DNA from 3 places in the Priestia sp. FW507-14D1A genome. Region 2 is predicted to be linked to each of the others. Evidence: riboswitches for the same ligand, from Rfam matches in the RefSeq annotation. Region 2 holds a riboswitch; each other region holds the start of a gene.
The links. Region 2 has a riboswitch for cobalamin ahead of metE (5-methyltetrahydropteroyltriglutamate--homocysteine S-methyltransferase). Riboswitches for the same ligand answer to the same signal wherever they lie in the genome.

Region 1 (10,145 bases), 1.2 Mb from region 2:
TTTGACCAAAATTTAAAGCCTAAAGTGTCTACGCTTGTAAAAAATGAAGTAGGAGCTCAAGCTTTAACACTTCATAACTTAGAGTCATTAACAAAAAACGATGTTAAAAATAAAGAAGATTATTTCTCCATTATGCAACACAACATTGATACCTTGAAAAAAGCATTATATTAATAAAAAAACTAGCCTCCCGGCTAGTTTTTTTATTGTAATTTATATTTTTGCTTAAAGCGTTCTACACGGCCGCCTTTATCAGCAAATTTTTGTTTTCCTGTATAAAATGGATGTGTATCCGAACTGATTTCAACTTTTAAAAGCGGATATGTGTTGCCATCTTCCCATTGAACGGTCTCATTTGATTGTTTTGTAGATCCTGATAAAAATGATGTTCCGCTATTTGTGTCCATAAATACAACTTTACGATAGTCTGGATGAATATTGGTTTTCATAAAATATCTCTCCTTTAAAACAATATATGTTCATTATAATCGTAATGATTACTATTTTCAAGTGATATGTTTTACCAATTCCGATGCATAAAGCGTGGTAAAAAGTGGACAATAAGGTTTATCAATACTTTACTGGAAAGGTTGAAAAATGAATGGATCATTTAGTTACTGCACGTTCAATGTTTGGCCTGAACATGGGAGTACATATCATTTTTGCCACCCTTGGTGTCGGCATTCCTCTCATGATTTTATTGGCTGAAATTCTTTACTACAAAACAAAAGATAAAGATTATGAACTTATGGCACAGCGCTGGACAAAAGGAGCTGCCGTCCTGCTTGGAGTCGCTATTCCTACGGGAACAATTGCTGGTGTACAACTAGCGTTGCTTTGGCCGGGTTTTATGGAAATTGTAGGAAAAGTAATGGCTCTTCCCTTTCAAATTGAAATTTATGCTTTCTTTATTGAGGCTCTGTTTCTCTCTATTTACGTATACGCAGCGGACCGTATTTCTCGAAAAATGAGGATTATCAGTCTGATTTTAGTAGCAATAGGAGCACTTGCCTCTGCCGTTTTAATTACCAACGTGCATGCATTTGAAGGAACACCTGCTGGCTTTCGAATTTTAAATGGAGACATTGTAAGCGTAGATCCTTGGGCAGCTTTCTTTAATCCGAGCTTCTTTGTAACGTCCGGTCACGTAGCCGTTTCTGCTTATACAACTGGAGGCTTCGTCATTGCTTCAGTCGCTGCCTTTAAAATGCTTCGTGCGCGAAAACATAATCCAAGAGAATATAAGTTTCATCATAAAGCGCTGATGATGGGATTAGTAATCGGCGGGATTTTCTCTTTTGTAACGGCTTTGAATGGACATGAATCTATGCAAAAAGTATACGAATATCAACCCGAAAAACTTGCAGCAGCTGAAGGTCTATTTGAAACACAAGATCATGCACCATTAGCTTTAGGCGGATTTACAGATGAAAAAGAACAGCGAGTCAAGTATGGAATTGAGTTTCCATGGATGCTCAGCTTCTTGTCGGGTAATAGCTTTAATACAGTGATTACTGGACTCAATGACTTCCCTAGGGATTATTGGCCGCCGCTTTTTGTGCATACCTTGTTTAACGGTATGGTCATTATCGGATCGATTTTAATTTTAGTGGCGCTAGTGGGCGTTGTTTGGTATAAGTTTTTAAAGAAGAAAAGCTTCCCGAAAATTTTCATGTGGGCATTTGTCGCAACGGGCCCTCTCGCGATCATGGGCATTGAATTCGGATGGATTTTTGCATGTACCGGAAGACAGCCCTGGGTCATTTACCGCATCATGCGTACATCAGAAGCAGTTACCACTTCTGCTAATTTGCATATTTTATTTTTTTTATTTTTGCTTGTTTATATCGTACTCGTGGCCGCAGTCGCCCTTGTACTGGTGTTTTATTTCAGAAGAAATCCGCTTTCTAAAGAGCTTGCTGCGCAAGCAGATTAAAAAGGATGTGAGAATATGGGTGATTCGTTACTAGCAATTACCGTAATATGGGGCTTCATTTTTATCTATGCCGTAATGGGAACGATGGATTTTGGAGCTGGTTTTTGGTCGATGGTATATATTAACCGTACGAAAACAAATGCTACAGATGTAGCAAACAGATATCTATCGCCTACTTGGGAAGTAACCAATGTATTTATCGTTGCGATTGTGGTTGCGCTGTTTAGCTTTTTTCCTCGAGCTACATTTACGCTTGGAACAGTGCTACTAATACCGGGGAGTATCATTTTACTTCTCTTATCTATTCGAAGCGGATTTTTAGTGTTTTCACACTATGCTAGCAGCTTCAAATATCGGAGAGCGTTGGTTTATGTATCCGGTATCTCTGGCGTATTAATTCCTGCTTTTTTAATCGCGGTACTGCCAGTAAGTCAAGGTGGATTTATTGATATAATTGACGGCACGCAGCGATTGAATTTAGCAAAAGTGTTTTCAAGTCCGCACGTCTATTCATTTATTGGTTTTGCCATTACCTCTTCCCTGTTTCTTTCGTCTCTTTTATTAGCAGATTACTCGAAGTCATCTGACGAAATGGAAGCTTATGCGGTCTATCGGCGCGATGCGCTCATTACAGGACCTCTTTCACTGCTAATGGCTATCTTTATTATGATTACAATGCAATCAGAAGCCAGCTGGTTATATGATAAAATGATGCAGTTTAAGCCTCTTCTTTACGGATCTGTAGGTCTATTTGTAGTAGCTGGTATTGCTCTGCTGCTCCCTTCTCAAAAAGGAAAAGGCATGCCTCGTTTAGCCGTGGTATCCATTATCCTTCAATATTTCTTAGCAAGTTACGTATACGGACGAAGTCATTTACCTTATGTTGTCTATCCAAACGTAACGATTGAGAATGGATTTACACATCCCGATGCGTTTCATTCTTTATTTATTGTGTATATTGTTGGTTTTGCTATTTTATTTCCTGGATTCTTTTATTTCTGGCGTCTATTTATGAAAGATAATAAAGAATACAGCAAAAAGAAGCCATACTAAAAACCCGGTCAGCACTTGACCGGGTTTTCTTATGAAGCAGCAGATTTTGCTACTACTTCAGCAAAACCTTTAGCAAATACCTTACATTTTTCTACATCTTCTCCAAAGGGAGAGAGCTCGATTTTCAAACCGGGAACGGCTATATTTCCGTTACGTTCCTTTATTTTTTCTTCAATTAAATCAACTGCTCCGCAAAAAACATCATATGATGAATCACCTGAGCCAAATACAGCCATCTGCTTCTGACTGAGATCTATATCATCCATTTCCTCATAAAGATCTAAAAAATCATCTGGCAGCTCTCCATCTCCCCACGTATAAGCTCCAAAGATAATAGATTCCGCGGATACAAGGTCAGGAGCATCAATGTCATATACTTCTGCTCGTTTCACATGCAATCCATGCTTGACTAATTCTTCTTCGATCAAATCGGCTATCGCTTCTGTGTTACCTGACATACTCGCATAAGCTAGTAAGATTTCCTTCATGTAAATAACGCTCCTTTACACCAGCAGTGTTGGCCGCACATCCCTTTCTTCAGCACATTCTTGTTGAAGAGGACAGTTTTCACACTCACTGGATGCATAATTCTTTTGAAAATGTTTTGGTTCCATTAACACACTTTTGACAATATGTAGTTGAAGTATGGCTTTTTGATAATCGTCTGGGGCAATATGATAAGTTGTTGTTTCTTCAGTTAACAATGAATAAAAACGAATTTGTTCAGGAACCTTTTTAAAAGCTTGTTTCGAAAAAACGATAATAAAGTCTTTCATTGCGTTTTTCACTTCTTCATGGTCATCTAGAATGAATTTTGTTAGCGTATAAGATTTCTCTGTCCATGCAGCAAAATCAATGGTTAGAGAAAGGTTGCTTTGAATTTCTTCTACATAAACGCTGTATTTCTCAAACACAAAAAGCGGTAGTTCCACATGTGCTTTTTCCCCTAAAAACCTTAGTAAATAATCGCTTACTTTAGCTAACACATCGTAATAGTGAACGGGTGATGAAAACATATTTGGCTTTAGGCGCCAATATTTTTCAATAAGCTGTAAAACATAGAGGTTTGAGCGATACTCAACTGGCTTGCTATAGTATGTTTTAATGATTTGATGGACAGTTACTTGAACGAGCTGTTTCCAATCTATAGATGTTTTTTTCAAAAGAAGCTGCTGCTGATAAAATTTGTACGGACATCGAATAAATTGTTCGATGTGGTCGTTAGAGAGTGTCTTTATATGCACTTTTATCGGTTCCACCTATGTCTCACCACCCTAATTGAAATTCATTCTCAATAATAAGTAAAAATTAAATCATGAAATCTGCTCAATCACTTTACGAATAGCACTCCATGAATGTTTGACGAAATAAATTGGTTTTTTTTGTTTTTTTGCTTTCTCTTTAATGACTTTTGCCATATTGTGATTAATAAAATCCGTAATAACTAATACAAACCCAATATGTTCGGGTATTTCTCGCTTCACCATATTGCTTTTACGGCCATCTAAATGAATGACTTCATTAAACCCTTCTCCCGCTAAACGATCTGTAATATGCTTTAACCTGTCTCCTCCTACAACCATAACTGATGACATTTTTGTTCCCTCCCAATTAATTATTCATTTAATGATTTGCCAACAACTTGTATCCTTTACTATATACACAGTTTAATTGAGAATGATTCTCTTTGTCAATGTTTAATTGATAAAAATTCTCAATTAAAATGAAAGTCTACCACCTTTCTTATAAGTTAGTTGAATTTTGACCATACTATAGCTATCACATACAAAGGAGGGTTAACGTTGGAACAAAACATTCTTTGTGAAGTAAATAACTGTCACTTTTGGAAAAATGGAAATCACTGCAGCGCAGAAGAAATTTACGTGGTAAGTCATAGCGGAAAACATGCAGCAAGCAGCTATGAAACAGACTGTAAAACGTTCAAGCCAACTGAAGCGTAACCCGCAAAAGGACAGCCTCTGGGTTGTCTTTTTTCTCTCTTCAAGATCATAAAAAAGGAGACTAATATGAAAACTGAACAACTGATTCATTTTTTTAAAGAAGAAGCCATAAAAGCAAATGAACAAACCTTTCCAATCTATGTACAATCGTTTACTCATTTATGGACATATAAATGGGGAACACTTGAAAACATTCCAGAAGAAATTGATGACTTAATTACCACACGTGCGTTAGAACTTGGACTTATTCACTTAAAAAAAGCTGACTAATCAATAAGGAAATTAGTCAGCTTTTGTGTTTATAGATCATCAAATCCATTCGCATCTGATGCTTTTGTATATTGTCTTGATTTCTGTTCAAAGAAATCCGTTTTCCCTAAATCTACCTCTTGATAAGCAATAATCCAACGAAGAGGATTTTCAATCGGTGCTTCTGGGAAAGCAGCTCGGCCGAAGCCTAATTGATTACAGCGTTTATTAGCCATGTATTCAATATACTGCTGCAGTTCTTTCATCGTGATGCCGTCGAATTTTTCTCCGATAACAGATTCCGCCCATTCAATTTCAAGACGAGCTGCCTCTTGGAACGTTTCAACTACAAACGTTTCTAGCTCTTCCGTACGATAAGCTGGATTTTCATTTAGTACTTCCTTGAAAATCTTTTCAAATAACCCAACGTGAAGCTGTTCATCACGATTGATATAGTTAATCATCGTAGATGTCGCCACCATCTTTTGATTTCTCGCAAGATTATAGAAGAAAGCAAATCCGCTATAGAAGAAAAGGCCTTCTAAAATAACATCATATACCATAGACTTCAAAAAGTTTTCAACCGTTGCTTCTTCGCTAAATGCTTTATATCCGTTTGTAATAAAGTCATTTCGAGCGCGAAGCTTTTCGTCTGTGCGCCAGTATTCAAATACTTCATCTTGTTTTCCTTTTGGTACAAGACTTGATAAAACATATGAATACGAATGATTATGAACCACTTCTTGCTGCGCTAAAATAATCATTAGAGCATTAATCGAAGAATCGGTTACATAGTCAGCTACTTTGCTAGCATAATCTGATTGAATACTGTCCAGTAGCGCCAGCAAGCCAATAATTTTTAAAAAACTCTCTTGTTCGTCAGCCGTTAACTGAGGGAACTGCTTAATATCTTGACCCATATTAATTTCAAACGGCGTCCAGAAGTTAGCTAGCATACGCTTGTATTTAGGGAACGCCCATGAAAATCGGACGTCATCCCAGTTTAGAATATTTGAGCTCTTGCCGTTGATGATTCCTGTCGAACGGTTCGGAGCTGTTTCGTTCATTAATTCTCGTTTTAACATGCTTGTCATCAATTATTCACTCCTTTTAACTATGACAGCTTTCACATTCTTCAATGACTTCACTTGATGTTGAACGTACGTAGTAGGTCGTTTTTAACTTTTCTTTCCATGCCGTCATATGAAGATCCAGCAGCTCTTTTGCTCGGATATCATTTTGCACATATAAGTTGAATGAAATGGATTGATCAATATGGCGCTGGCGCTTGGCGTTTTGCTTAATGCTCCAGTGCTGATCAATTAAATAAACGGACTTATAATACCAGTTTGTTGCTGGTGATAAATCCGGTGCCGTCACCGGGATTTTATAGTTTTTCTTTTCCTCTGAATAAAACTTACGGAAAATCGGATCAATACTTGCAGTAGAACCCGCGATAATAGATGTTGATGAATTAGGTGCTACAGCCATTAAGTAGCCATTTCTTATCCCATTGTTTTGAACTTCGTTACGCAGTTCACTCCACGCTTCGCTTGTGTATTTACGTGTTTCAAAATAAGCGCCTGACTCAAAATCTGAGCCTTTAAATAATGGATATGCACCTTTTTCTTTAGCTAAGTTCATGCTTGCCTGTACGGTTAAGTAAGCGATTTGCTCATACAATTCATCGCAATATGCTACCGCTTCATCTGTTTCCCATGCTATTTTCTTTAAGGCAAGCAAATGGTTCCAACCAAATGTGCCAAGCCCTACTGCGCGGTACTTTTGGTTTGTTAGTTTTGCTTGAAGTACCGGCAAATCATTTAACTCAATAACGTTATCAAGCATGCGTACTTGAATTGGAATTAAACGTTCAAGCACATCTTCAGTTACGGCTCTCGCTAAGTTGATAGAAGAAAGATTACATACAACAAAATCGCCCGGATTCTTTGTAATAATAATTTTTCCGTCTTCCGTAATTTCCTCTGTTACGACCGTTGTGCTTTGGTTTTGCGTAATTTCTGTACATAAGTTGCTGCAGTAGATCATGCCCTCGTGGCGGTTTTGATTAGCTCGGTTAACCGTATCACGATAGAACATATAAGGCGTCCCCGTTTCAAGCTGCGAAAGCATAATGCGCTTGAAGATTTCAATAGCAGGTACTGTCTCTCTTGAAAGCTGTTCATTATTTACACACTCAGCGTAACGAGTGCGGAACGAACCGCTGCCTTCTTCTTCATCATAAAAATCTTCTAACGAGTAGCCCATCAGCGTACGAACTTCGTGAGGATCGAATAAGTGCCAGTCTTCACGTGCTTCTACTTTTTCCATAAACAAATCTGGCAAACATACGCCAGTGAATAAATCATGCGTGCGCTGGCGTTCGTCACCATTGTTCAACCGCGCGTCTAAGAATGAAAAGATGTCTTTATGCCATACGTCTAAATATACGGCAATAGCCCCTTGTCGTTGACCTAGCTGATCGACACTTACAGCCGTATTATTTAGCTGTTTCATCCATGGAATTGTTCCTGATGATACGCCTTTAAAACCTTTTATCTCACTTCCTCGGCTTCTAATATGACCGAGGTAGACACCAATTCCGCCTCCATTTTTACTAAGCGTGGCCAAATCTGTATTGCTATCATAAATACCGCGTAAGCTGTCATCAATCGTATCAATAAAGCAGCTAGATAGCTGTCCGTAGCTCTTTCCTGCGTTTGAAAGCGTTGGTGTGGCAACCGTCATATATAGACTAGAAAGCGCCCAGTACGCTTCTTTTACTAATGCTGTTCGATTTTCTTTCTTTTCTTGAGACATCAGCGTCATAGCAATGATAAGAAAACGTTCTTGCGGTAATTCGTATACGCGCTTATCATGTGATGTCGCTAAATAGCGATCTGCTAATGTCAACAATCCAATGTATGTAAATAAACGATCGCGTTCAGGAATAATGACTGAAGCAATTTCATTAATTTCTTCTTCTGTATATGTTTTTAATAGCTGTTTATTATAAATGCCGATTTTTGTTAGTTCTTGAATAAGCTGATAAAACGAACCGTACTTCTCTTTTTTATCATAACCTCGGTTGTCCGCTGCTTTTCGATATAGTTCGTTTAAGTAGACGTCTGCCGCTACGTACGTCCAATCTGGTTCTTCCATTGAAATACGCTCTAAGGCTGCTAAAATTAGGACGTTTGCAACCTTTTCGTCCGTCATATTTTCCTTTACTGTAACAGTTTGAATAACCTTTTCCTCATACAAAGAAAAATCAAGCTGCGTAAATTCATTTTTTAAACGTTCAATATATGCAGTTAATTCATGTAGAATTGTAGGCTTTAATGTATTCACCATAAATATGGCTCCTCTCTTCACTTCAAAATAAAAAATCGCTCACCGTACCTCGGTGAGCGAATAGAACGAAGATAGAAGAAGACACTAAGTCTTTTCTCAATCCTCGCTCTACCCTCTCACCTCCCGAAGAAGATAAAACGACATAAAAAAGGCAGGTCTCCTGACTTATGCTTCTTTTTACTTTAAGGCCTTCCCATGATGTTTACTCACAGTGGATCTCCTTATTTCATCAGCATTCACAGTTGCGGGGACAGCTTTGGATTTTCACCAAATTCCCTTTTAAGTCTTTTTATCAGACACCTTTTTCACTGGAAAACACAAAATATAGTATTTTATTATCGATTTCAAAACAACATATTGTGTTATGTTATAAACACATTATATAGGACAACTTAGAAAACTATCAACCTATTTTCAAAAATAATTTTGTTTTTTACGATAAAACTCTTCGACTTTTTTCATCAAACTATTCCATCATAACATGTTTTGACACGCTTGATGGAACAATGTGCTCTTTTTAAAAAATTTGTCCTATTTTTCTACTAAACATTGACAACCTCAATAAAAAAAACCGTTTTACATAAAAAACGGTTTTTAATTATTGGTATTCTTTTTCAAATGCTGTGATTGTTTTGATAAAGTTTTTATCGATATCGTATCCTATCCCCGGTTTTCCCTTCACCTTTATTACTCCGGCTTCTACCTCTACTTCGGGCTTAATAATATCTTTTTCCCAATAGCGAGATGACGCAGAAATATCACCTGGTATCGTGAAAGAAGGCAATGTCGCAAGGGCGATGTTATGAGCTCTTGAAATCCCGGCTTCTAACATTCCGCCAACCCAAAGTCTTACACCATACTGGGCGCACAAATCATGAATTTGCTTTGCTACGGACATTCCGCCAACTCGACCGATTTTCACATTGATAATCTTACAGCTTCTTTGTTCAATTGCATGACGTGCATCTTCATAGCTCACAATACTTTCATCTAAGCAAATTGGCGTCTGCATTTGCTTTTGTAACAATCGATGATCAAGGATATCATCAGAACTTAACGGCTGTTCGATCATCATTAAATTCAATTCATCTAGTTTCTTCAATGAATCACTATCGCTTAACGTATAGGCTGAATTGGCATCAGCCATAAGAGGAATGCTTGGAAATTCATCTCGAATTTGTTTCAGTAGCTCATAGTCAGCACCCGGCTTAATTTTCACTTTAAAGCGCTTATAGCCATCTTTCATGTAAGTCTTTATTTGTTCTTTCATTATGGAAATATCATTTAAGCCAACTACCACTCCAGCTTCTACAGCAGACCTTACTCCTCCAATTACTTCAGATAACGGTTTGTTCTGCCGCTTTGCATACAAATCCCACACAGCACAGTCTAAAGCTGCTTTAGCCATGTTATTTCGCTTTAGAGGTTTGAATAACTTTTGAACATCCTCTGGTTTTTGAAGCTGCTGATGAAGAAGCGAGGGAATTAAAAAATCGTCTAACATATGAAAACACGTCTGAATCGTTTCTTCCGTATACCAAGGAGATGAAAAAGCAACTACTTCTCCCCACCCTGTAAATCCTTGTTCATCT
Region 2 (10,145 bases):
CTTCGTCCGTATCTATTTCAATACGCGTAACGTTTGCTTCATCTACTTTTATGACGTCTTTTAACTGATAGGCTTTCCCGGTATATGTAAAATAAAATACGACAATAAATAAAAGTGCAGCTATAATAATCGTTCTTTTTTTCAAAAGGAACCTCCTTTTCTATATCACGCTGCATTCACGTGATACACCTTTTTATTCCTCCTGTCCCGCAGCCTTTTAGTAGAATGCTGCTTCCTACAAGTAAACTATACGTTAATCCCGGAACAGGAAGTACTAACGTTACCATCAACAGTAACATGCCGATACTTGTAAGAGCTACTCCGGCAGCTCGATTTTTCATTCCTTTCACCACCGTTGCTCTGTAAATCTCTTTTTTATAAAATGATAGAAGTAATATTGATCTACTGTTTACTTAGGTGCTTTTAGCTTACAGCCATGTTAAAACTTCTACTAGTAAGATCACTACTTCACATTACCTTCTCTTTTTAACTAACTCATCATGATTTATGAAATAAAAACAGCTCATCTACTGTTGCTCCAAGCTCTGTAGCAAGTTGAAAAGCTAGCGTTAAGCTTGGATCATACTTATTGTTTTCAATTGCATTAATCGTTTGTCTCGATACGCCGCATACTTTTGCCAGTTCGTCTTGAGACATCCGTTTGCTTTTACGCAGTTCTTTAATTCGATTTTCCACCATTCATCACTCATCTCTAAAATGTAAAAAACTTTTTACATCCATATCTTATATTATTTTTCTTGTTACTGTCAAATATGTTTGACAAGTCAATGTCTCTTACCTACCTAAAAAAGAGATTGAAACATAACGAGAGTGAGCCAGTCTAAAGACGAAAAAATGAGAGAAATGATTGAGTATAAATCGCTTGTTACACCGCTGTTGATTTCCGTGCAAGGTCTCGCTTTCAGCGGGCGCTGAGCCTCCTCGTCGCTTTCGCTCCTGCGGGGTCTCACCTGTGCCGCTTTTCCCGCAGGAGTCTTCGCCTTGCCCTTCAATCAACCGCTAGAAGCAACGAAATAGATTAAACACCTGTGCACCCTCTCAATAAAAAAAGCCGTACTTATTCATGTCAATACCACCTTTACTTTTACATATTTATAATAACTACACAGAAATTAATATAAAAAAGCACAAACTCCTTAAAGGAAGCTTGTGCTTTTCTATTTCGTTGTTTGTTAAAGCTTCTTACTCATATTAAACCACTGCACGCCTGCATGCTGAGATTCGGCAACGCCTTGATTGATATATCCGTTTTTTTCGTAAAACGGAATCAATTCTTCTTTACATGTTAAAGTAATCGTTAAACGCTGTTTGTTCCGCGCTTGTTTTTCAAACTCTCTTAGCAGCATACTGGCAATTCCTTTGTGATGATGCTTGGGATTTACAACAATCCCTAAAATGCTTTGATGACCGCCTGTCTCAGGGTTCGAAATCGTTTTTTCAAACAAATCATCCGTAATAAACGGAGCTGAAATGACGGGACCGTTCACATATCCGATTATTTCTTCATTTTCTTGGGCGATGATAAACGTATCAGGAATGGTGTTGATCCGCGTGATAAATGCATCTTTTGAGGCAGCTTCTTCAGGTGTAAAGCCTTTGTTTTCTAACGTAATTAATTGGTTTAAATCTTTTTCATCCACTTGTCTTATAATCATTGAAACGTTTCCTTTCATTATGTATTTCTCTTTTTTCTCTAAAAGCTTCTATTACATATAACTATCTCTTTCTACTATATATAAAAATGCCCAAACAAAAAAGGATTGACCTCTGCATCACACAGAATTCAACCCTACTTCGCTTTTTAATTAACGTCTTGATTATTTGATAAATGCACCAAACGGCTTGCCCACCGGAAGCACAACTCGACCGTAGTGAGTATTTAATACAGCCGCTGCAGATCCATAGAAAGAAAACAGAGCAATTAATAGCTCTGACACTGCTGCTAGTAAGTGCGTGTATTCATATGCCACACCAAATGTACTTAGCGATAATCCAATGAATAAGAAATCAATTAACACAAAAATAATAAATAATACTTTATGAGTGCCCATTGCTCCAACTGTCATAAAAACGCTGAAAATCAAGTAGCCGACAAAAGCAAATGCGAGCTGCTTCGGATCCGCTTCTTTTGCGAGCGCTTCCCCAAATGCTCCAAGCTGAATAAGCCATGTCATAGCTACACCTAGCCAAAATAATCCGAAGGCACCAAAAGCAGTTGCGCCGAAGGTATTATTATGTTTGAAATCTTGCATAGACGCGATTAACTGTCCTATTCCGCCTAAAAAAATCGCCCATGGCAATACCAATGAAACACCATCGGTTACCCCAAGCTTTTGAAACGATGCAACAAGTGTTACCATGGCAAGTCCGAATAGACCTAGCGCTGATGGATCCGCTGTTACAATTTTAACGTGCTGCGTGCTGTTGTTACTCATGTTGTACCTCCCTGATTTTAAAAACACCTTTAAAAAGATACAAAAATGTACGGGAAGTGTCAATGGATATTTTTGGCCTTTTAAAATCCCATAAGACCAAGCAGTGTAGCGGTTACACTGCTTGTCCTTTACTTTCTTATTATTAAACGTTTTGTAATAAATTTTTTCTGGTTTGTTTTGCAGACTCAACCATCACTTTTAAAGCTTCAACCGTCTCGCTGATTCCTCTTGTTTTAAGGCCGCAGTCGGGATTAATCCAAAATAATGCAGGATCAAGCACCTTTAGAGCACGGTCAATGTTTCGCTGAAGCTCTTCAAGCTTCGGTACACGCGGGCTGTGGATATCATATACGCCAAGTCCAATTCCTTGATTATACGTATGTTTTTCAAACGCATAAATTAATTCGCCGTGGCTTTTAGATGTTTCAATAGAAATCACGTCGGCATCCAGCGCTTTAATCGCATCAATAATTTCTTCGAATTCCGAATAGCACATATGCGTGTGAATTTGCGTCTCGTTTTGCACCGATACCGTCGCTAGCTTGAACGCATACACCGCAGCGTTCAAGTAACTGTTCCAGTTTTCTCGTTTTAACGGCAATCCTTCACGCAGCGCCGGTTCATCTACTTGAATCATTGAAATGCCCTGACTTTCAAGTGCTTCTACTTCTTTTCTAAGAGCAAGCGCAATTTGATTTGCCACGTCGTAGCGCGGGATATCATCACGCACAAACGACCAGTTTAAAATCGTAATCGGACCCGTCAGCATTCCTTTAACTGGCTTATTGGTTAAAGACTGTGCGTAGACCGTTTCTTTGATCGTCATCGCCTGCTCGTACGATACATCTCCGTAAATAAGCGGCGGCTTCACGCAGCGAGAACCGTAAGATTGCACCCAGCCAAACTTTGTAAACTGAAAGCCTCCTAATTTCTCACCGAAGTATTCGACCATGTCCGTACGCTCAAACTCTCCGTGCACAAGGACATCTAAGCCGATGTTTTCTTGAATTTCAATCCATTTTTTTATTTCCTCGTTAATGTACGCTTCATATGCTTCATCGCTTAACTCGCCTTTACGCCATTTTAGACGCTCTTTTCGCACTTCTTTTGTTTGCGGAAAGCTTCCAATCGTTGTCGTTGGAAGAAGCGGCAGTTGAAAAGCTTCTTGCTGAACGCGCTGACGTACGTCAAACGGCGCTTGTCGCTCTGCTTTATAACTGTGCAGCTGCTTCAGCTCTTTTTGCACGTCTTGATGATTTCGAAAAGATGATCCATTTAATGCTTGAATTGCCTGTTTGTTTACGCTTATTTCTTCTTCTATTGCTTCTTTTCCTTGCTGCACTGCTTTTGCTAAAAGCGTGATTTCCTTTAGCTTTTCATCTGCAAAAGAGAGCGCATTTTTCAATACTGGATCAATCGTCTCTTCATTTTTCACCGTGACAGGAACATGTAATAAACTTGATGAAGGCTGCAGAATCAAACGGTCTTTTGATACGGCTTCTTCAATTTCACTGATTGTTAAAAGCTGTTCGTCCAAATTTTCACGCCAAATGTTTCGTCCGTCAATCACTCCTGCTGCCAGCACTTTATCACTCGGAAAACCATATTTATTAAGAGCCGTGAGATTTTCGCCTCGGTCATGCACAAAGTCTAAACCGATTCCTTCAACAGGAAGAGACACAACTTCTTTGTAGTGATCAACGCTGTCAAAATACGTTTGCAAAATGTTTTTTACATTCGGTGCCGCTTCCTTCAAAGTTTGATAGACTTCTGTGTAAAGTGCCAGGTCTTCTTTTGATAGCGTTGTAGATAAAATCGGCTCATCTATCTGTACCCACTCTACTCCTTCTGCCTGAAGCTCAGCTAAAATAGTCGCATACAGAGGAACAAATTGTTCAACTATTTCTTTAAACTCATTTTTTTTATATCCTTTTGACAGCTTTACAAATGTTACTGGACCTAAAATCACGGGCTTGCCTTCAATATTCAGCTTCTGTTTTGCTTCTTTGTAAAACTGAAGCGGGCGATTTTCTACAAGAGACGGCGTACATTCCTCAAGCTCTGGTACGATGTAGTGATAATTTGTGTTAAACCATTTTGTCATCGTAGAGGCTACCGCACCTTTTGTTCCTCGCGCGATGTCAAAATACGTTTCAAGCGATACCGGTCCTCCGTCATAATCAAAGCGCTTTGGCACTAGACCAAACATAGCGGCTGTATCTAACACGTGATCGTATAAGCTAAAATCGCCGACTGGAATCAATTCAATTCCTGAGTCACGCTGTTTTTTTAAATGCCCTAGACGAAGAGACTCAATTTCCTGCAAAAAGATATCTTTCTCTAGTTTTCCTGCCCAAAACTGTTCAAGCGCTTTTTTCCATTCTCGTTTTTCACCAATTCTTGGATAACCTAAGTTTGAACTTTTTACACTGCTCATTTTTTCCACTCCCTGTATATTTTTTATCGGTAAACTAAAAAATCTCTCTTTTCGAAATGAAAAGAGAGATGATACGCATACTTAACTAAAGTTGAGATAGCCTGTTTTTCTCAACACGTATTCCTCACTCCTCTCTATATCCCGTAGAGCTTAAGTGCATACAACAGGCAGGTCTCCTGACTTAGGTTCATCGCTTCCTATCCCTTCCCATTTCAACATGAAACAGTGGTTAATAAGTTGCTCCCCATTACAGTGGCGGGACCGCGCCGGCTTTTCACCGGTCTTCCCTTTTAAGCTGCGTACATTCGTTACACAGCACCTGATGCATTTTTATAAAATTGTTCATTCAAAACATATTCACATAAAATAAAAAGCCTCTCTATCACGAATAGAGAGGCATAGTATCTATGAAATCCTCTCTTATTTTTCAAAGCTGTACGCTTTGCAGGATGTAGCACCTTTTCAACAAGAATGTTAAATGGTTGCCGGGCTTCACAGGGCCAGTCCCTCCGCCTCTCTCAATAAGAGTTTTAATTGTTTATAATATTTTGAATGTAGAGTCATCTTAACACCTTAGATTTATGTTGTCAAAAAATTTTTTTAAAAAATCAGTTTTTAGGAGGTGCTGACGCTAATTTTTGCCTTAACAATTTGTAATCATCTTTTCGATGTGTTTCAATTAAATCTTTTGCTCCCTGGTGATATCCTGACGAATAGATATACTCTACCGCTGTTTCGATAAGCTTTCTTTTTTCTTCGGCACACTCCCGGTCCATTAAGGGGAACAGTCTACCTAAAAGGTCATTTAAATCTTCCTTGATAAAACGATCAAGTCCTTCTTGCATCTTTTCGTTTGCCATGATTGCTCCTCCATTTGCTGTGTATGTTCTAAGCCTCTATAAGCAGGCATTTCACTGTAAATTTTAAGATAAAGTTAAGTCATTAAGCAGTATATCAAGTGAATGTTTTTCTTTAATTACATATGTAATACAAATATATGACAAATATAGAGAATATATCATCATTCATTATCTATTATAACGTTTGACTTAGCCTTCTGCTACAAGGTTTCGTTAAGAGTTATGCACATTTTTCCAAAAGAGGTTGAGACATAACGAAATGAATTCAATCTAAAGGCAAATGGGATACATGAGCTGAATCCCTTGTGACACCGCAGTTGATTTCCGTACGAGATTTCGATTTTTGCGGGAGTCTTCGTCTTGTCCTCCAATCACCTGCTAGAAAGACCTATACACATGAAACCTACGTTTACCCTAACCAAAAAACGAACCACTAATCACACATCTTGATCGATGATTCGTTTCACTTCGTCTAAAACCCTTTTGTTCCAGCCTCTTTTTTTGAACCTAGCTTTCTACTTTCTTGTTTTTACAAACAATTTCTTCGAGGTCGTCCAAAATCCTTCCAAAGAAGAGGTCCTAAAATGTCGTACCTGCTTACAAAAAACTCCGTAAAATTATAATTGTTTAAAATTAAAGGCGGCTCAAAATCAAGGGGAGCACCGGCGCCTCCTGACAATACAAAATCAGTGCCTCTTCCAAGCGTAAACGACCCGTTTCTGTTTTTTCTAATAAACTGCTCGTCATACGCATGCACGTGGCTGACTAACACTTTTTTCACGCGGTGTTCTTGAATTAAATCAAAAAATTCTTGACTTTGAGTAGTCGTTACAGGAAACCCTTCAAGGTTTGTCCACCGGCCAATATTTGGCTGGGCATGCATAGCTAAAACGGTATTACGAGGAGCATCCTCCAGCTGCTGCTCTAAATAATTCAGCTCTCTATCTGTAAATCCATATATTTTATTCTTGGGACTGATAATATTATTTAGTGCGATGCATCGGAAGTTGAAGACAGGAATATCGATGACCCAGTGTACTTTTCCGATAGTAGCTCTGAAGTTTTCTAGGTTGCTTTCCTCAAGGTTTAATTCATCATGATTCCCTACGCATACAAACATAGGAATGTTTGGTGCGATTTTTTCAACAACTTTAACAAAATGCTCCAAATACTCTTTTTTCCCTGTATAGACGGTGTCTCCCCCATGAATAATAAACAGCGGGTTCAATTCTACCGCCTTTTTTAACACAAGCTCAAATTCACCGCTCATCGTGTAACAATTATCGTTTGGTCCGTCACCTCTGCTGTCGCCCATAAAAACAAAGTTAAATGGATCTCTCGGGTTTAATTGTTTAATTCTTTGCTTTAATAACTTTTCAGAACGTTCATGAAGCGTCAAATTCATCAACTAGTTAATCCCCCTATTAATAAATAAATTTAGTTAAAAGTAAACAAGCTTACTTATTTATATGAGAAATTGTTGATGAAGGTCACTACCTTCTTGTAAGCAGAACGCACATTTAAATTAGTTTCCATAGCCTATCTATCCTTTTATTTTGTAAAGCACTGATAGGACCACATAAAAGCTAGAATCCTACTAATCTAAAAAAGAACCCCTTGCTGGGATAGCAAAGGGTTCTTACAAGTTGAGCGTTCACTATAATCAAACGTACTTATTACGCTCAACCGGACTTAAAGACTTGCTTGCAGACCGAGCTGCCATGTCCGTTTCAATTTGCTCTAGGCTGCGTCCTTTTGTTTCAACAACTACAAAACGTATGAAGAATAATCCGAGAATACAAATGATCCCGAACGTTGAAAAGATAACGCCCAAACTAAACTGATCAGCTAAAATTGGGAACACAAGCCCTACTGCCAGCGATCCCGTCCAGTTAAAAGCAGATGAAATCCCAGCACCGATTCCGCGTACAGAAAGCGGGAAAATTTCTCCTACAATGATCCACGTAAGCGGCGCCCAAGAAAACGCATAGCAAAGGATAAAGCAGCAAAGAGCAATTAACGTAACCCAGTTAACAACAACTTCATTAACCCCTAACGCTCCTAGAATAGCCGGTGTAAAAAATGAAAGAGCCATACCCGCCCCGCCAATCGTAAGAATGGTACGGCGGTTGAATTTATCAACAAACTGCAGGAAGATAAGTGTTGTCACCACGAAGATTACCCCAACAATAACCGTAAAGCCAGCAGCTACCTGCGGGGCTAAACCAACTTGACGAGCAATGCTTGTTGCATAATAAACAATTGAGTTTGAGCCTTGAACCTGCTGAAAAGTTGCCATTCCGACACCGATAATTAAAGCTAGACGAAACTTTTTATGAAACAGCTGTTTAATGCCTGATTTCTCATGCACAGCTACGCTTTCAATTTCAGACACTTCTGCTTCCACTTCAGCTGTTGAGCGGCGAAGCGTACGCAGCACTTCACGCGCTTTATCTGGCATTCCATTTTTAATTAAGTAGCGAGGCGACTCTGGAAGCTTGATCATACCGATGCATAAGACAATTGCAAAAATACCGGCGCTGCCAAGCATTAATCGCCAGCTGTTTGGAACCGGCTCAAAAATAAAGGCTACGATATAGCTTAATAATAATCCAATTACAATCATTAGCTGATTTAAACCTGAAAGCTTTCCGCGAATATGAGCAGGTGCGATTTCTGACATATAGGCAGGAACTAACGAAGAAGCCGTTCCTACTGCTGTACCTAAAAAAATGCGCGCAATCGTTAACGTAATTTCCTCCGGTGCAATCGCGGAACCTATGGAGCCTAAAAGAAAGATGATAGACGAAATTAAAATTAATTTTCTTCGCCCAAACTTATCGCCTAATAATCCGCTTAAAATGGAACCGATAATGGCTCCGCCCATTAGCGACGAAACTACAATTCCCAGCCAGAGCGGACTCAAATGAAACGCTTCACGGATATGACCTTCTGCACCAGCAATAATCCCAATATCATAACCGAATAAAATACCGGCAAATGAGCCGAAGAAGAAGATAAACTTACTTGATACTTTACTCATGATTATATCCCCTTTGTATTGTCTTAGTTTTGCTTCCTATCACACAAATTTAAAACGCTTTCATTTATTTCTAAAAACGGCGTTCTTTTACTAACGCTATATTTTCACTTCCAAGGAAGCAGCGCTCCCTCGGAAATGTGAATGCTTACTTAATAATGACGTACTCTAGATCCACAAGCTTTGCATAGCTGACGATTTGATCCGTCGTTAAATTTAGTGAAAAAACCGTATGATGGCCTCCTCCGTTTTCAATCCACGCTTTAAGGCCGTCTTGGAAGTTCGGCTTAATGTTCCAAAGCACGCGCGCTACCGGAAGATTTGGAGCTGGAACTTCCGGCTCAAATGCCGATACTTCGTTAATTAACAGCTTGTAATGCGTGCCGAAGTCAGCCATGGAAACGACTACGCCTTCTCCTTGTTTACCATCAAACACTAAGCGGGCCGGGTCTTCGCGGTTACCGATACCTAGCGGAGAAACGATTAGTTTTGGTTTGTTTACCGCTAGCGTCGGGTCTACTTCAAGCATGTGTGATTGAAGCACTGACTCACGTCCGGGAGCCAATTCATACGTGTAGTCTTCCATAAAGCCCGTTGACTGATTATGACTCATTACTTTAAGCAAACGGTCAAGCGCCGCTGTTTTCCAGTCTCCTTCACCAGCAAAGCCGTATCCCTGTGCCATCAAGCGTTGTACCGCTAGACCAGGAAGCTGCTTCATGCCGTATAGATCTTCAAAGTTAGTCGTAAAAGCGCTGTAGCCGCCTTCATCTAGAAAACGTTTAATCGCAATTTCATAGCTTGCCTGTACTTTTACGCTAGATTCCCAGTCTTCTGCAGAATAATCACCGTAGACAAATTCATACGCGTCTGCATATTCAGCAAATAAATCATTGATTTCTTCTTCCGTAACGGCATTTACATATTGAACAAGGTCGCCGATTCCAAAGTAGTCAACCGTCCAGCCAAATTGAATTTGCGCTTCAATTTTGTCTCCTTCCGTTACGCCGACGTTGCGCATATTGTCACCAAAACGCGCAACTTTAATGTTGAAGCTTTCGTTGTAAGCAGCGGCTACGTCCATCCACTGTGCAATTTGCTGCTGTACTTCGGGGCGCTCCCAGTAGCCTACTACGATTTTATTTTGCTTGTTCAAACGCGCGTTGATAAAACCGTATTCACGATCACCGTGAGCGGACTGATTCAAGTTCATAAAGTCCATATCAATCGTTTCCCAAGGAATGCTTTCGTTAAATTGTGTTGCCAAATGAAGCAGCGGTTTTTGCAGTAGCTTGGTGCCGCGAATCCACATTTTTGCAGGCGAGAACGTATGCATCCACGTGATTACGCCG
Region 3 (10,145 bases), on a different contig from region 2:
AACCGTTCCAGAGTTCAAATTCGATAACTATTATCCACCAGCAAACGGAGCGGAACTATACCAAGTGGTAAATGGGGAAGAAGTACTTGTGGCTACCTATGTGGCAGAAGAAAAACGATTTGTACCAGCGGTTGCTAACCCAATGTAAAGGACTGGTTTTTTGTGATTCGAAAAGGTTTGTATGCAGCATATAATGAACGAGATTACGAATGTTATGAAACGGAAAACGGGGGTGTAAAGCTAATTAGCTATGATAAAGGCGATGTAGCAAATGGATTCATTCCATACAATGATACGACTTTCACAAAAGAAGTTCCTCGTGATGCTGTTGAAGAAGTGTTTTTTATAGCTCCGTATGCTACTTATCAAAATGAAACGTTTGGTGTGTCAGATGCTTCTAATCATCGAGTGCTTTTGACCACATCTGAAAAAGAAAAAGCTGATAAATATCATTTTCAACGTACGGATAAATATCTATACGAAAAACATGTGTTAAGAGAAGAAGTGAAGTTAATGGAGAAAAAAACTCCTTATTCATAATACGCCATAATAAAAAGAGGATGCGAGTGCATCCTCTTTTTATTTAATCAATTTTCTTGAAGTGTTTCTGTTCGTATTATCATTTGTACGAAGGAAGGTAATGCCAAGACCGATTAATCCTCCTACAATAGCAGGAACTACCCAGCCGAGACCTACTCCATACATAGGTAGAATCGATGTAAACAGATCGTTTACTGCCGCAATTTTGAATCCAGCAGCATTTAAGCCATCAAATAAACTAACGATAAACGTGAACAGAAGGCTCATTTGGTAAACTTCAGAACGTCCTTTAAATAAAGGATGTAAGAATGTTAAAGCAATTAACACAATAGCTAACGGATAAATAGCTGTTAAGACGGGAACCGAAATAGCGATTAATTCCGTTAAACCAAAGTTCGCTACAACGGCGCTGAATGCTGATAAAATAACAGCAATCAACTTATAAGAAACACTTGGAAACAGCTTATGGAAAAAAGATGAACAAGATGTTACAAGACCTACACTTGTTGTTAAACAAGCAACGGTAATCATCAGACCTAAAAGAATTCCTCCGTAAGAGCCAAAGTAGTAATTTGATACTTCAGCCAAAACCGTACCTCCGTTATCAAGACGTCCAAGCTCTGATACGCTTGAAGCACCCATATAGGACAATGCACTATAAATAAGAGCTAAAATAACGGCAGCGATAGCCGTAGCTTTTGCACAAATTGTGATAATTTGTCGGTTAGATTTTGCTCCTTTTTCTTTAATTGCATTAATAATAATAATTCCAAAAACAAATGATGCTAGTGTATCCATTGTTAAGTAGCCTTCTTGGAAGCCTTTAAAAAATGAGTGTGTTGTATAAGCTTCGCTTGGTGCTTCAAATTTTCCAATTGGGTTCACAACGGCTACAACTACCAATATTCCAATAAACGTTAATTTAATAGGTGTTAAAACTTTTCCTACTAAATCGACAATTTTCGCAGGATTTAGCGAAAAAAAGCAGGTAATAGTAAAGAAAATTACCGTGAAAATGATAAGGGGAAGGTGCCCTGAATTTTCTGATAAAAAAGGCTTAACGCCGATTTCGAATGAAACGCTTCCCGTTCTTGGCATCGCAAAAAGCGGTCCGATTGCCAAGTATAAAATCGTAGTAAAGATAATACCGAAAGCTGGGTGTACGCGACTAGCTAAAGACTGCAGATCCTCTTTTCCAGAAAAACCAAATGCGAGAACGCCTAGAAGAGGCAGACCTACACCCGTTACTAAAAATCCAGCGTTTGCTGACCAAATATTGCTTCCAGCAGACTGACCTAACATTGCAGGGAAGATTAAATTACCTGCGCCGAAGAATAGGGCAAAAAGCATAAAGCCAATAACCACTATAAATGAAAAAGGAACTTTGTTTGACACGTTAAAACCTCCAAAATTATAAATGCTTTTTATTATCGTGTTGAATAATTAAAATTTTCAGAATTTTATATTCGAATAATAAAAATAAACATGTATCGTATTATACTAACCTAAAATGCATATTTCAATATAAAATTTTATTTTTTTAATTTATTCGCTGAAATAGCAAAAATAGAAAAATTCTTAGCAAAAAAATCTCAATATACAACAATTATTTGATATGATAAAACAGAACTGTAAGTTTTAAAAATTCGCATGTGCGGCCTTACATCCTTTTAGTAAAGAACTGTTTACATAAGGTGCTGTAAGGATGTATATTTATACACGGTTCGCGGAACCGCATATGCTCGATGGATGAAAGTCAACTGTGCGAAAGGAGCAAGAAAGTGAAAAGGTTAGGTCTAGCAACTCAGATTCTAATTGGACTGATTTTAGGCGTAGCTGTAGGTGCTATCTTTTACGGAAGCGATACAGCCATTTCTATTTTACAGCCGATTGGAGACATATTTATTCATTTAATTAAGATGATTGTCGTACCGATTGTGATTTCAGCATTAATCGTAGCGGTCGCAGGAGTAGGCGATATCAAAAAATTAGGTAAGCTTGGCGGAAAAACAATTCTTTATTTTGAAATTGTTACAACCATTGCTATTGTAGTGGGGATTATTGCCGCGAACTTATTTCACCCTGGTGCAGGGGTTGATATGGGACATATTGAAAAAAGCGATATTTCTCAATATGAGGCAACGGCAAAAACGTCTGAAAGTACAGGGATTGCTCAAGAGCTTCTTCATATTGTTCCGACAAACGTCTTTCAATCGGTAGCAGAAGGCGATCTTTTACCAATCATTTTATTTTCCGTACTGTTTGGTGTAGGCGTAGCTTCGATTGGAGAGAGAGGAAAACCTGTTTTAGCCTTTTTTGAAGGCGTCTTGGATGCAATGTTTTGGGTAACTAATTTGGTGATGAAGTTTGCTCCAGTAGGTGTATTTGCACTTATTGGTGTTAATATTATAAAGTTTGGTGTCGGATCACTTATTCCATTAGGAAAATTAGTGTTCGCCGTTTACTTCACCATGATTTTCTTTGTGCTTGTGGTTCTTGGAATTATTGCTAAAATGGCTGGAACAAGCATGTTTACGCTGATAAAAGTGTTAAAAGACGAGCTGCTTCTTGCTTTTACAACGGCAAGTTCAGAAGCCGTTTTACCGTCTCTTATCAAAAAGATGGAAGACTTCGGCTGTTCTAAATCGGTTACATCGTTTGTTATTCCAACGGGCTACACGTTTAACTTAGATGGTTCAACCATTTATCAGGCGCTGGCATCGCTGTTTATTGCTCAAATGTACGGCATCGACCTTTCCATTATGGATCAAATTCAGCTCCTTCTTGTGCTAATGTTAACCTCAAAAGGAATGGCTGGTGTACCAGGGGCATCGTTTGTAGTTGTACTTGCTACACTTGAATCTATGGGCTTCCCTCTTGAAGGCATGGCATTTATTGCAGGAATTGACCGCATTCTTGATATGATGCGTACCACAGTTAACGTAGTAGGAAATGCTTTAGCTGCTATTGTAATGTCCAAGTCTGAAGGCGAGTTTGATAAGCAAAAATCATTAAATTACACAAATGAATTAAAGAAATCAAACATAGCTTAAAACAAAAAAGCCGGGCAGATGCCCGGCTTTTTTGTTTGGAGTTGCCTGTTATCTTTTTTGAAACATATGGTAAAATAAAAGAAATGAGAGACAAAGGAAGTGTCATAATGACGGAAACTGTTCAGTTAATTAAAAAGCTTGTTTCGATTCCCAGTCCTTCTGGAAATACAGAAAAGGTAATTTCATTTGTCGAAGACTATGTAAAAGAGCTAAATATTCAAACGTATCGCAATCGAAAAGGGGGCTTAGTCGCTACTATTCCCGGTAAAGATACAGATCACCACCGCATGCTGACGGCTCATGTCGATACATTAGGTGCTATGGTAAAAGAAATCAAACCGAGTGGACGTCTGAAAATCGACCTGATTGGAGGGTTTCGCTACAATTCTATTGAAGGAGAATATTGTGAAATTGAAACTTCATCAGGAGAAGTATTTAAAGGAACCATCCTTATGCATCAAACATCTGTTCATGTGTATAAAGATGCAGGGAAAGCTGAGCGGAATCAAGAAAATATAGAAATTCGATTGGATGAAAAAGTACATAGCGCAGAAGATGTTCGCAGTCTTGGAATTGAAGTCGGCGACTTTGTTTCGTTTGATCCTCGTGTAGAAATAACAAAAAGCGGTTTTATTAAATCTCGTCATCTCGATGATAAAGCAAGCGTAGCTTTATTGCTTCAGCTCATGAAAATAATTCAAGAAGAACAGATCGAACTGCCATACACTACGCATTTTCTCATTTCAAATAATGAAGAAATTGGATACGGAGGAAATTCGAACATTACGCCTCAAACAGTAGAATACTTAGCGGTTGATATGGGTGCTATGGGAGATGGACAATCTACTGATGAATACACCGTGTCTATTTGTGTAAAAGATTCAAGCGGCCCATATCATTACGGTTTGAGAAAGCATTTAGTGGAGCTAGCTAAGCAGCATGATATTCAGTACAAATTAGATATTTATCCGTTTTACGGATCAGATGCTTCTGCTGCTATTCGTGCCGGACACGATATCGTACACGGCTTGATTGGTCCAGGAATTGATTCTTCTCATGCGTTTGAGAGAACGCATCAAGATTCATTGAATCATACGTATAAGCTTCTCTATTACTATGTTCAGTCGAACATGATTCTGCTTTAAGAAAGGGATATTTAATTAGTGTATTTTTATGCAAAGGAAAGAACAGAACGGGATTGTGATGTCTGTTCTTTCCTTTCTTAAAAAAGAAGCCGGCTGTCTGGCTTCTTTTTTTTTATAAATACTATATATTTTTTTACTGGTGAATCAACAGTTGGTTAAAAAAGCACCTTTTTAAAAAGGTACAATACTGCTTAAACCTTTTGTACATTTTGTTCATTTACAGAAGTTAAAATGTTTTTAAATTTTTAAAAGTTTCTTGTGACAAGTTTTGTAGAATGGGTTTTCAAAAGGAAATGGTTTCGTCATAATGTGGATATAGCGATCACTACAATAATCGGAGGCGAATCTTTTCATGTGGGTACTGACGGTATATGCTGGAAAAGAAATGAAAATGTTTGAATTTGAAACTGAAAAGCAGGCGAGAGAAGCTTTTGCCAAAACAAATGGCTGTAAAGTTCTTTCAGAAGTCGTGTATTATAATGATCCTCATTTAACATTGGTAGCTATATAAGTAGAAAAACAAGAGCTGATTTTTTGCTCTTGTTTTTTTATGGCTCTTTATATCCTATAAAAAGAATAGAGTTGAAATAAAAAAAAATGTACGCTATGATATGGTAGTTACTTCTATTATTCTGATAGTTTAAAAGGTTCATATATATCAAACAGCAACAGTAAAGATGCCAAGAAGGCTTAATAGGGAAACTGGTGAAAGACCAGTACTGCCCCCGCAACTGTAAGTGTGGACGAACGAGTATAACCACTGTGGAAAAATCACGGGAAGGTTCTCAAGTAGAATGATACACAAGTCAGGAGACCTGTCTTTATTGTGAAGTTTCTATTTCTCCGGGGAGCGGGAAGGGAAACGTTGGCTTAAAGTGGCATTCGTGTACACTCTTATTCTGACGTTTTACCCGCTCGCATATTAGCGAAGCGGGTTTTTCTCGTATCGCAAAACTACATATCGTGCAAAAAAGGTGCGCAATGTCCACATTGCGTTAAATGGGAAGTCTGGTGTGAAGCCAGCGCGGTACCCGCCACTGTGAAGATGAGCTGATTGCATATGCCACTGTATTCGGGAAGGCGCAATCAAGTGATGAATCGAAGTCAGGAAACCAGCCTTTTTCTAATGCGAAGCTTACCCTACGGGATATAGGTGGAAGTGCAAAAACTTAGTTTGAATTTTTCTGCGCCTCTATCATTGATAGAGGCGCTTTTTTTAGTAAAGGAGCGAATGAGTGTGACGACGTGGAACTTAAATGGAACAAAACATCACGTATTGATTTGTAATGGAAGCAGCTGTATGAGAAAAGGTGGAGAAGAAGCCACGCAAGCTATTCGAAATAAAGTGACAGAACTGGATTTGGATGAAACGGTTCATACAACGCGTACACGTTGTAACGGACGATGCAAAGATGCTCCTGTAGCTATCGTCTATCCTTCAGGAGATTGGTACAAGCAGGTCACTGAAACCGTGGCTCATCGGATTGTCGAAGAACATTTAGCAGGAGGCTGCAGTATAAAGGAATCGCTTATTTATGAATATGATCAAAATGGTTTCGTTTCTCCGGAAAACAGTGACTCCATAGAAGGAATTGACAAAGTAAAAAGTAACGCATAAAGGAGGAGCTAGCATGAAAGGTAAACTTTTAGTTATTGGATTTGGGCCGGGAAGCTTTGAACATATTACACAGCGAGCAAGAGAAGCCATTCAAGAAAGTGATATGATCATCGGTTACAAAACCTATGTGGAATTAATTCAAGGACTGTTAACGAATCAGCAAATTATTAGTACGGGAATGACCGAAGAAGTAAGCCGTGCACAGGAAGCTGTAAAGCAAGCTGAAGCAGGAAAAACCGTAGCTGTCATTTCGAGCGGAGATGCGGGAGTATACGGAATGGCAGGCCTTGTGTATGAAGTGTTGATTGAAAAAGGCTGGAAAAAAGAAACGGGCGTAGAGCTGGAAGTAATTCCTGGCATTTCGGCTATCAATTCATGCGCATCTCTCCTTGGAGCGCCCGTGATGCACGATGCTTGTACAATTAGTTTAAGTGACCACCTTACGCCTTGGGAGCTAATCGAAAAAAGAATTGAAGCAGCTGCACAAGCAGATTTTGTAGTGGCTTTTTACAACCCAAAGAGCGGAAGACGAACAAGACAAATTGTTGAAGCGCAAAGAATTCTATTAAAGTATCGTTCCCCTGATACGCCTGTTGGTCTTGTGAAAAGCGCTTATCGTGACCGTGAAGAAGTCGTAATGACCAACTTAAAAGACATGTTAAATCATGAAATTGGCATGCTGACTACCGTTGTTGTCGGAAATTCATCTACGTTCTTTTACGACGATTTAATGATTACACCGCGCGGATATCAGCGAAAATATACCCTCAACCAAACGGAGCAGCCGCTAAGACCGCATCAGCGACTTCGAAAAGAAGCAGAACCATGGGCTCTCGATCAAGAAGAGACTGTAAAGCAAACAGCTTCGACTATTGAAGCAGTTCAGACCAAAACAGAAGAAACAGCAACTTCACGAGCTCTTGCAGAAGAAGCGCTTCAAGCAATTTTAGGTGAACCTACTTCTGCGGTCGTACGTCAGCCAGTACAGTCTATTTTCGAAGTGGCGATTAGTCCAGGACTTGCCAATAAGAAATTCACGCCTGTTCAAATGACAACACTAGCAGAAGTTGTTGGTGAAAAAGGTACGATGGAGTATACACCTGACCATCAAATCAAACTGCAAATCCCAACGGCTCAGCCAGATGTGATTATTAAAAAGCTCCAAGCAGCTTCCTTTTTACTATCTCCGGTCGGAGATGTGTTCACAATTAAAGCGTGTGATTTTTGTGACGGAGAAAAAAGCGATGCTATTCCACATACGGAAGAATTACAAAAACGCCTCGGGGGAATGGACATGCCAAAAGAGCTGAAGCTTGGTATTAATGGATGCGGTATGGCTTGCTATGGCGCTGTTCAAGAAGATATCGGCATTGTCTATAGAAAAGGTGCGTTTGATTTATTTTTAGGAGCTAAAACGGTTGGACGCAATGCGCATTCAGGTCAAATTGTGGCGGAAGGTATAGCGCCTGACGACATTGTTGAAATAGTGGAGAACATTGTCCATGAATATAAAGAAAAAGGTCATCCTAATGAGCGGTTTCATAAATTCTTTAAGCGTGTGAAGAACGTTTATGGATTCGACTATCAAGATATAACACCAAAAATAAAAGTAGAACCAGCTCCGTGTGGAGATTAAAAAATGGGAGGGCATTATATGAAATCAGTTTTATTTGTCGGTCATGGAAGCAGAGATCCTGAAGGGAACGATCAAATTCGCGAATTTATTTCGACTATGAAGCATGATTGGGACGCATCTATTTTAGTAGAAACGTGTTTTCTAGAATTTGAACGCCCAAATGTAAGTCAAGGCATTGATACATGTGTGGCAAAAGGAGCACAAGATGTAGTTGTAATTCCAATTATGCTCTTGCCTGCGGGCCACTCTAAAATACATATTCCGGCGGCTATAGATGAAGCTAAGGAAAAATATCCACACGTAAACTTCGTATACGGACGTCCCATTGGCGTTCATGAAGAAGTCCTTGAAATTTTAAAAACGAGATTACAAGAATCAGGAGAGAATTTAGAAACTCCAGCTGAAGACACGGCTGTTATCGTCTTAGGGCGAGGAGGAAGTGATCCTGATGCAAACAGTGATTTATATAAAATTACGCGCCTTCTTTGGGAAAAAACAAACTATAAAATCGTTGAAACTTCTTTTATGGGCGTAACTGCTCCGCTGATTGATGAAGGGGTAGAGCGATGTTTAAAACTAGGCGCTAAAAAAGTGGTTATTCTCCCGTATTTCTTATTTACAGGAGTACTAATTAAGCGTTTGGAAGAAATGGTGACGCAGTATAAAATGCAGCATGAAAACATTGAGTTTAAGCTCGCCGGCTATTTCGGTTTTCACCCAAAACTGCAGACAATTTTAAAAGAACGTGCTGAAGAAGGATTAGAAGGGGAAGTGAAAATGAACTGCGATACGTGTCAATATCGCCTCGGCATTATGGAGCATATTGATCACCATCATCATCACGATCATGACCATGATCACGGACACCATCACCACGATCACCATCATGACCACGACCACCATGAAGATAAGGTCGGCGGGCTAAAATGATTTTATTGTTAGCCGGAACTAGCGATGCACGTGCATTAGCCGTGCAAGTGAAAAAAGCAGGTCATGAGGTTACGGCAACGGTTGTAACCGAAAACGCAGCTATCGAATTACAGCGTGCAGAAGTGAAAGTGAAAATTGGACGTCTCACAAAAGAAGATATGATGGATTTTGTAAACGAACATCGTGTAAAAGCTATTGTGGATGCAAGTCATCCCTTTGCGGAAGAAGCGTCTAAAAATGCTATCGGCGCAGCTGCTGAAACAGCGATTCCTTACATACGCTATGAGCGGGCTTCGCAGGCTTTTACCTATGATAATATGACAATGGTTTCTACGTATGAAGAAGCAGCAGAAGTAGCAGCTGTGAAAAAAGGAGTTATTATGCTCACAACAGGCAGCAAAACGCTGCAGGTTTTTACAGAAAAGCTGCTTCCTCTTTCAGATGTACGGCTTGTTGCTCGTATGCTTCCAAGGCTGGATAATATGGAAAAGTGCCAGCAATTGGGATTCCCGCAAAAAAATATTATTGCTATTCAAGGGCCGTTTACAAAAGAGTTTGATCGAGCGCTGTATAAGCAATACGGAGTGACGGTCATGGTCACAAAAGAAAGCGGAAAAGTTGGATCTGTGGATGAAAAAGTGGAAGCAGCTAAAGAGTTAGGCTTAGATATTATTATGATTGGGCGACCGAAAATTGAGTATGGAACCGTGTATTCCACTTTTGAAGAAGTGGTTCATGCTTTAGTAAACCAAAATAGGAGTTGATTGAGATGGATTTTCGTACAGAATTTAAACCGTTAACTGTTCAGCCTCAGCAAATAGAAGGAAAAAGTTTTGAGATGATTACAGAAGAGCTTGGGCCTCATCCGTTTACAGACGAACAGTACCCAATTGTTCAGCGCGTAATTCATGCGTCTGCAGACTTTGAACTTGGGCGCAGCATGCTGTTTCATCCAGATGCGATTCAAGCAGGAATTAAAGCTATTCGCAGCGGCAAGCAAGTAGTTGCAGATGTACAAATGGTGCAAGTAGGGACAAACAAGCAGCGAATTGAAAAACACGGCGGTGAAATCAAAGTTTATATTTCGGATCCGGACGTAATGGAAGAAGCAAAGCGCTTAAATACAACGCGTGCAATTATTTCGATGCGAAAAGCCATCAAAGAAGCAGACGGTGGAATTTTTGCAATTGGGAACGCACCCACAGCTTTACTTGAATTAATTC

Region 1: it holds a riboswitch for cobalamin, as region 2 does, so the genes downstream of both, AC3WJG_RS08450 (ribonucleoside-diphosphate reductase subunit alpha) here and metE (5-methyltetrahydropteroyltriglutamate--homocysteine S-methyltransferase) in region 2, are expected to answer to the same signal.
Region 3: it holds a riboswitch for cobalamin, as region 2 does, so the genes downstream of both, AC3WJG_RS14865 ((2Fe-2S) ferredoxin domain-containing protein) here and metE (5-methyltetrahydropteroyltriglutamate--homocysteine S-methyltransferase) in region 2, are expected to answer to the same signal.

The regions. Positions count from the first base shown of each region.
Region 1 is NZ_JBYSWQ010000001.1:1,543,365-1,553,509, forward strand. Features, by position in the region: gene AC3WJG_RS08400 (metal ABC transporter substrate-binding protein) at 1-174, shown strand, start outside; gene AC3WJG_RS08405 (type B 50S ribosomal protein L31) at 204-449, opposite strand; gene AC3WJG_RS08410 (cytochrome ubiquinol oxidase subunit I) at 602-1,936, shown strand; gene AC3WJG_RS08415 (cytochrome d ubiquinol oxidase subunit II) at 1,952-2,989, shown strand; gene AC3WJG_RS08420 (flavodoxin) at 3,019-3,477, opposite strand; gene AC3WJG_RS08425 (hypothetical protein) at 3,493-4,248, opposite strand; gene AC3WJG_RS08430 (DUF2325 domain-containing protein) at 4,303-4,584, opposite strand; gene AC3WJG_RS08435 (DUF1540 domain-containing protein) at 4,792-4,950, shown strand; gene AC3WJG_RS08440 (hypothetical protein) at 5,017-5,220, shown strand; gene AC3WJG_RS08445 (ribonucleotide-diphosphate reductase subunit beta) at 5,250-6,293, opposite strand; gene AC3WJG_RS08450 (ribonucleoside-diphosphate reductase subunit alpha) at 6,310-8,553, opposite strand; cobalamin riboswitch at 8,687-8,872, opposite strand; gene menC (o-succinylbenzoate synthase) at 9,152-10,145, opposite strand, start outside.
Region 2 is NZ_JBYSWQ010000001.1:329,925-340,069, forward strand. Features, by position in the region: gene AC3WJG_RS02005 (DUF5301 domain-containing protein) at 1-145, opposite strand, end outside; gene AC3WJG_RS02010 (hypothetical protein) at 177-341, opposite strand; gene AC3WJG_RS02015 (helix-turn-helix transcriptional regulator) at 499-699, opposite strand; gene AC3WJG_RS02020 (hypothetical protein) at 796-1,017, opposite strand; gene AC3WJG_RS02025 (GNAT family N-acetyltransferase) at 1,194-1,694, opposite strand; gene AC3WJG_RS02030 (acetate uptake transporter) at 1,839-2,456, opposite strand; gene metE (5-methyltetrahydropteroyltriglutamate--homocysteine S-methyltransferase) at 2,599-4,893, opposite strand; cobalamin riboswitch at 5,043-5,231, opposite strand; SAM riboswitch class I at 5,311-5,421, opposite strand; gene AC3WJG_RS02040 (hypothetical protein) at 5,502-5,753, opposite strand; gene AC3WJG_RS02045 (metallophosphoesterase family protein) at 6,283-7,158, opposite strand; gene AC3WJG_RS02050 (sugar porter family MFS transporter) at 7,417-8,796, opposite strand; gene araA (L-arabinose isomerase) at 8,942-10,145, opposite strand, start outside.
Region 3 is NZ_JBYSWQ010000003.1:246,603-256,747, reverse strand. Features, by position in the region: gene AC3WJG_RS14895 (hypothetical protein) at 1-148, shown strand, start outside; gene AC3WJG_RS14890 (UCP033725 family protein) at 163-540, shown strand; gene brnQ (branched-chain amino acid transport system II carrier protein) at 580-1,935, opposite strand; gene AC3WJG_RS14880 (cation:dicarboxylate symporter family transporter) at 2,322-3,593, shown strand; gene AC3WJG_RS14875 (M42 family metallopeptidase) at 3,701-4,738, shown strand; gene AC3WJG_RS14870 (hypothetical protein) at 5,091-5,249, shown strand; cobalamin riboswitch at 5,397-5,575, shown strand; cobalamin riboswitch at 5,694-5,873, shown strand; gene AC3WJG_RS14865 ((2Fe-2S) ferredoxin domain-containing protein) at 5,976-6,356, shown strand; gene cobJ (precorrin-3B C(17)-methyltransferase) at 6,370-7,992, shown strand; gene AC3WJG_RS14855 (sirohydrochlorin chelatase) at 8,011-8,922, shown strand; gene cobK (precorrin-6A reductase) at 8,919-9,686, shown strand; gene AC3WJG_RS14845 (precorrin-8X methylmutase) at 9,692-10,145, shown strand, end outside.